Regions from separate parts of the Leuconostoc garlicum genome, predicted to be linked through region 2. Evidence: riboswitches for the same ligand, from Rfam matches in the RefSeq annotation. Region 2 holds a riboswitch; each other region holds the start of a gene.
The links. A riboswitch is a leader RNA that binds a small molecule or an ion and turns the genes downstream of it on or off. The one in region 2 is predicted to bind thiamine pyrophosphate.

Region 1 (2,324 bases), 570 kb from region 2:
CCTCACCAGTAGCATCAATGCCATGACTGGCAAAATCAATCCCAGCAAACCAGGCAATTTCTGCTGCATTACCGCGAATAATATCAATTTTGGCATCTGCCATCACCGCTTTAACAGGCACACTACGCGATGGTATCCCAACCGCCACTGGATCCAAGACCACAACTTTTTTAGCTTGATTAGCCAATTGCGCTAATTTAATGGTTTCCAGTAATTCCGCCCGACGCCAAGTGCCTGTATTGATCACCACGGCATCACTGACGCCCACTAAATCTGGAAATTCAGCAATTTCGCGGGCCATAATTGGTGAGCCACCAACCACATTGACAACGTTGGCCACAAATTGGGGTGTTACATAGTTAGCATAGTTAAATACTAAAGGCGATGTTGTTTTTAAAGTTTTTAAATCCATGATTAACCTCGTTCATTTTGTTTAGAAACGATCCATTAAACGACCCAACAAACCAGTTTTTTGGGTCACTTTTAAGAATAAGTAGCCTAACACAGCCCCGAAGGTTGCGGCCGGCATAAAGAAAGGGATATAGAAGAAAAGGCTTGGCACATGAGCATGGTATAGCACATTCATCAGTGGTACGGCAACTATCGCTGAAATCACCCCAGTCCCAATTACTTCACCAATCACCGCCGCGCTATACTTGCCAGTCCAGCGATATAAAAAACCGGCCAAGCCCGCACCAATCACCGCCCCCCACAATTGCCAAAATCGGACGTCCTGCTAAAATCATCCGCAAGCTGCCGGTCAAAAACGCCACGGCAATCGCATACCAAGGGCCTAACAACACCGCTGTGATGACATTAAAAAAATGTTGAAACGGCGCCATATTGGGGAGCACCACGACACTAGATGTCGCAAATGATAAGGCTGTTAGCACGCCTGCTAACGCCATTTTTCGTACGGTTCGCCGAGAACCAAGCCCTGCTGTTGTCGTTGTTGCCACAATCGTCTCCTCTACTGAACTGGGGTTGCTAACCGAGAAAAATAAAAAACCGTCACCTTTTTTCGCACAGGAAAAACAGGTGACGGTCATAAAAAGTATGGTTTAACCCACTTATTAGTCTTCATCAATGAATCTCCCTTCGCGCGCATTACCGCGATCAGGTTCAATGGGTATTTCTCAGCCAACTTGGCACCCCAGATCGTGTTATTTAGTTATGACATCATTTTAGCGTAGAAATTTAGGGATTGCAAGCAACGGTTTTAAACGCTTTGCGTTTGATTGTTGTCATCATCTTTTTTATGCATCAATGAGAGATGATCTTCTGACAGCACATGGGCGTAAGTCGTCGTATAAGCATTGCGCATCAACCGTTGCATTTGCTTATAAATATCACTTTCCAAAAATTCAACAAGTGCTTCTTGATTTGGCCAAAAAGTCCATAACATATACTCAGACTTACCATCCGCACTTTGTGCCAAAATGGCATTGGCTGACACCAATTGACCAATCAATTCATCGTTATGTTCCTTACTTTGGAACGCAATTTGATGGATAAAATTACCGTGCAATTCTCCATTAATGACGCGACTGTTAAAAGGCATTGGTCGCTTAAATTGCTGAACTAATGCTGGCTCGCCGACAATCAAAAGATTCGTGCCGGATAGTTGCGACACTTTCCCCAAATAAAAGAAATTTTGAGGATGCGCAGCCTGCATCTCTAATAATGTAGCTGGCGATTGTTCAGGTGCTAGAACTAAATTAATTTCCATGAGTATGGCTCCTTTAAATAACTTTTTCGGTTCGTGGTGGCATGATCAGTTCGTGCTAGTTGACCCCCATCTTTTCAACAATGATCAGTTGCACCCACCCGTCTGCTGCCAGGAGACGGGTATCCAGTATTGTCGATCAAATAGCACACTGTCATGCTGCCATTACTAATAACCATTGTACCCCTTCTGGACGTTTCATGCTAAAATAAAATCATGACAAAACTACTAATTTTAGGGGCCAATGGCCAAATCGCAAAACTTGTGGTGCCGATGCTTGCCCATACCAATACCGAAACGATCTTAACCTCACTTCACGCACGGCCGGATCATGGCATTCGAGCCTTAGATGCCGTTAACGAAGATGCCCTCGTCACAGCGATGAAGGATGTGGACATCGTTTATGCCAATATTGGTGCTGAAGGCCGCCAAAAATCAGCTGCAAATAGTGTGGTTAATGCCATGCACACTGCCGGTGTGCAGCGTTTGATTTGGGTGGCCACAATCGGTGTCCATAATGAACTACCGGATGACAAGCGTGATCTTTGGGCTAATCTACTCGGCACAACCGATAACGAAAACACCTATATGGGCGATC
Region 2 (2,324 bases):
CATTTTTGGTTCCGGATGAATGGGTACAAATTGCAAATCCAATGTCTCTGTGCCATCTTTTTGCAAAAATCCACCAACCTGTTCAACTTCAAAACCAATACCAATAGTCTCTTGTGCATCACCCCAAGAATTTTTGTCCGTCACATTTGTGGCGATACCCAAGACTCTGGTTACGCTAACGTCAATATTCGTTTCTTCTTTAAATTCCCGTACAACCGCTTGCATTGGAGAATCGCCATATTCAAGATATCCACCAGGAAATCCCCAGCCAGCATCTGAATCCCAACGTTTTTCCAACAAAATAGCATCGTGAGCGTCATTCCATAAAACTCCAAACGCAGAAACAAAAATCATGCCCTCATGACCAACTTTCTCCCGCATTCGCGCAATATAATTCTTATTCATGATGTAACCCCTTAATCAAAATTTTGTGCAACAAATCACTTTTCATTATAGCACTACGACATATTAATTATGAAAATAATGATATTCGGGGATCACAAAAAAACCTGGGCAAATTTCAATTTATTTGGATTGCGCAGTAGTGTAGCTGTCCCATTTTTCTGGCAATAATGTCATTTGCCAGAAACGTAATTCTTCTGCACTACTATACATAAATTGTTGCAACAACAAATCCATATCAAGTTCATCTTGATGTTTAGTCACTAATTCATCTAATAATTGAATCATCTCATGACCGTAAGCTTGAAATGTCTCATCAGCGTACGAATTAACAAAATCAATATAAATTTGTTGTGTGCCTTTTAAGTAATCTTTTCTTGCTAACATTTCTTGGAAAATCTCTAGATATAACCATGGGCATGGTAGTAACGCTGCTAATGCATGCACTTCCCCATAACTATCAAAGGCATGGTGCATGTGGCAAGTATACTGATAAGTTGTTAGTAAAATTTCAGCCTGTTGAATCTCGTCTTCAGTCATATTAAGACCTTGATATATCCCATTTTGCTGGTCAACATCATAAGCTGTAATTGCCTGAATACCTGATTTTAAAGCACCAATAACTTGTGAATCCTGACTTGTCGCCAAAATTTTATCGTAAATTGCTAAATAATTTTTGACATAGTAATTATTATCCTGTATCAGATATGCCTTAAAGGCAGACAAAGGTAACGTCCCATCTTCAATGCCCTTAATAAAAGGATGATTCTCGCTTGACAGCCAAAGGGAAGCTGACTTTTCGTGTGCTAATTCGCTAAATTTCATGATATTCTCTATTCTTTTTTATAAAATATCTAAAAACCCCAGCTCACTGAAATTGAGCTGGGGTCGCCAAAAAGCATCGTAAAACACAACATCATGATATTGATGTGGCTAATATAATATCTTCCTGCGTCAGTCTTAACTGCTTCAGGTTCAATGGGTATGATCTCAGCTCAAGGCACCCCAGATATCTTACATAAAAATTATAACACACGTATTCATTAAAACAGTAATAAATTTTAATGATATGCAATTGATTCATCAGCTAAAGGCGAAAATGTATCATACAAGCCAAGTTATTGGATTCTTTTCACAAAACCCTTTTAAAAATTATCTTTACTTTGCCCATACATCGCGATCGCTCTTAATCGCGCAGCTTTATGATCCACAATTGGCTGAGGGTAATCATCATTTAATTTCACACCATAAGCTTTTTGTTCCGCATCAGTTAACTGATTAGGCTGATGTATTTTTTTACCCTTGATAGATTTCAATTCCGGAACATATTGCTTGATAAACGTGCCATTAGGATCAAATTTTTCTGACTGTATTGTCGGATTAAATACTCTAAAATACGGCACACTATCTGTACCTGTCGACGCAGCCCACTGCCAACCACCAATATTACTTGCTGGATCATAATCAACTAATTTTTCTCGAAAATACTTCTCACCCCACCGCCAATCAATTAATAGATCTTTGGTTAAAAAAGAAGCAACAACCATTCTCAAGCGGTTGTGCATCCAACCCGTTTCATTGAGTTGACGCATGGCAGCATCGACAATTGGAAAACCAGTGCGCCCTGTCCGCCATGCTTTAAAATGATCCTCATTATTTTGCCAAACAACATTTTGAAATGATGTTTTGATTGCTTTTTCTTGCTGATCTGGATACATGGCATAAATCATATTGTAATAATCACGCCAACACAGCTCTTTGATGAAGGTCGTACGACCGTCACTTTCCGGTTCCTGACTGACAGCATCAAAAACTGTCCGAATTGAAATTTCACCGGTCCTTAAATATCGCGATAAATGGCTGGTAGCATCGAGACTTGGTATATCACGATTTTTATCGTAGTCAGCAAGCTTATGTGATAC
Region 3 (2,324 bases), 560 kb from region 2:
AATGGCTGTCTGCTGCGAGGACTGCGGCCAATGCCACCTTTTGTTTTTCACCACCGGACAAGGTCATCAAGTCATGCCACATGAAGTCACGCATGCCCACGCGGGTCAGGGCATCTTCGATGCGTGGCGTGATGTCTTCAGGTGCAACCTGGAGATTTTCTAGGCTAAAACGCAGTTCTTCAAACGGTGTCTTCATGACAAATTGGCGGGTGGGATTTTGGAAGAGATAACCAATATGTGCTACCCGCTGAAAAGGCACAATATCATGTACAGCATAGCCGTCCAAAATCAATGTGCCCGTCAATTCACCGCCACTAAAGGTTGGATAAAGACCGGCCAGGAGTTTAAGCAGGGTTGATTTACCACTACCACTTGGGCCGACAAGTAAATTCAAGCTACCAGGTTGTAACGTTAACGACACGTCCTTAAGAACCGGTACATCAGCGTAGGCAAAATTAACTTGTTGGACAACGAGATTAGTCACGACGTAAGACACCAGCTTTTTCAATCAGTTTTTGGATGGCAACGACTAAGACACCACCAAAGAAGAGGAGTGACACAAAACGTGTCAAGAACAAGGCTACAAGTAGGCCAATATGGTATGAGGCATAACCGTCACGGAAGAGTGACCAAATGAAAGTCACAATGGTGCCGGTAACGGCAGAAGCGAAAATACCGCGCCAATGCCAATCTTTATAACCGAGAAGCGCAAAACCAGCTTCACTACCAACACCTTGAACAAGGCCTGAAAGTAGTGTGGACACGCCCCATTGGCCACCAATTAACATTTCAACGGTAGCCGCAAATAATTCACCCAATACACCCGCACCGGCCTGACGGATTAACACACTCGCCAAAGGTGCTGCCATCATCCAGCCACCAATCAACAGATCATTGGCAAAGGGGGCCAACCCTAACGGTGTCAAAGCAGCCGCAAGGATATTATAGACGGGACCAAGTATCCAGAAAATAAAGCCGATGAAGACTGCGACAAAAGCCAGCAGTAACACATCGCGTAACGCCCAGTGTGGCCGTTTAGAATTTGAAATCGTTTGCATAATGAATATGCCTCCATAAAATTTTTGTAGTTTTGTATCTTATGTCTGGCATGGTGCAGTTTTGATGTGTCGGATAACGGCCAAATTTTGGCCAACAAAAAAACGCCTGGCTTTTTATGAACCATGCGTTTACTTAAAGACACACTAAAGCGCAATGCTCCCTTCGCTGGTACTAACCAGATCAGGTTCAATGGGTGTTTCTCAGCCAAATGGCACCCCAGATTGTTAAATATTCAACTACACGTTAAATTTAACATAAGTCAATCGTTTATGCAAACACTTTCATGAGCGTGCGGATGCCGTCATGTCATATCTTGTTTGAGAAATACTGGTATAATATGAGCAACGAGGTGAATCATGACAGAATATGAATTTGAAGTTGGGGTCATTGGCGCCGGACCAGCTGGTCTTGCAGCGGCGTATGCTGCGCGCGCTTTAGGCAAAAATGTCGTCATTTTAGAAGATTATTTATGGGGTGGGACGTGCCCTAATTACGGCTGCGATCCAAAGAAAATCTTGCTGGCGGCTGTTGAAGGGATTCATCGGCAATCAGCCCTGCAAAATCTTGGCTTGCGAGGCTTGTCAACGATTGATTGGTCAGCTTTGATGGCGCACAAACAGCGTTATGTTGATGCTGTTGAACCCCGTAAAATACGCGGACTTGATACGGCAGACATTACCCGTTTTTATGGTCGGGTAGCTTTTGTGAATGCCGATACGGTCACAGTTGGTGACACAGGTGACCGTATTAAAGCGCTTGATTGGGTTATTGCTACTGGACAGCGCCCAAAAACATTAACGTTTCCTGGGGCAGAATTGACGCAAGATTCAGAAGCCTTTTTGAACTTGCCAATGATGCCAGATGACGTCACGTTTATTGGCGCTGGGTATATTGGAATGGAGTTTGCCAACATTACGCAGGCTGCTGGCGCCCACACACGGATTGTGACCGCCGGACCGACAGCACTGCGGGCGTTTGATCAAACGTTAGTCCGTCAATTGATCACGGACATGCAAGAAACGGGCATTTCCTGGTACTTTAATGCAACGGTCCAACAAATTGAGAAAATGCCAACTGAACGTCTACTAGTGACATTGACCGATGGGACACAATTTGAGACAGGTCGTGTTTTTGTAACGGCTGGTCGGGTGGCCAATGCAGATCAATTACAACTTGAAAATGCCGGTGTGGTCTGGGATACGACGGAAATTCCGGTTGATGATCATTTGCGTACGTCAAACCCACATATCTATGCCATTGGGGAT

Region 1: it holds a riboswitch for thiamine pyrophosphate, as region 2 does, so the genes downstream of both, A9176_RS08865 (energy coupling factor transporter S component ThiW) here and A9176_RS06855 (hypothetical protein) in region 2, are expected to answer to the same signal.
Region 3: it holds a riboswitch for thiamine pyrophosphate, as region 2 does, so the genes downstream of both, A9176_RS04120 (ECF transporter S component) here and A9176_RS06855 (hypothetical protein) in region 2, are expected to answer to the same signal.

Annotation. Positions count from the first base shown of each region.
Region 1 covers NZ_CP016329.1:251,992-254,315, forward strand. The annotation lists gene thiM (hydroxyethylthiazole kinase) at 1-412, opposite strand, end outside; gene A9176_RS08860 (energy coupling factor transporter S component ThiW) at 434-688, opposite strand; gene A9176_RS08865 (energy coupling factor transporter S component ThiW) at 651-959, opposite strand; TPP riboswitch at 1,077-1,166, opposite strand; gene A9176_RS01250 (hypothetical protein) at 1,220-1,729, opposite strand; gene A9176_RS01255 (NAD(P)H-binding protein) at 1,943-2,324, shown strand, end outside.
Region 2 covers NZ_CP016329.1:1,347,163-1,349,486, reverse strand. The annotation lists gene A9176_RS06860 (NUDIX domain-containing protein) at 1-405, opposite strand, end outside; gene A9176_RS06855 (hypothetical protein) at 526-1,227, opposite strand; TPP riboswitch at 1,332-1,420, opposite strand; gene A9176_RS06850 (cryptochrome/photolyase family protein) at 1,548-2,324, opposite strand, start outside.
Region 3 covers NZ_CP016329.1:790,916-793,239, forward strand. The annotation lists gene A9176_RS04115 (ABC transporter ATP-binding protein) at 1-484, opposite strand, end outside; gene A9176_RS04120 (ECF transporter S component) at 477-1,058, opposite strand; TPP riboswitch at 1,199-1,288, opposite strand; gene A9176_RS04125 (dihydrolipoyl dehydrogenase family protein) at 1,416-2,324, shown strand, end outside.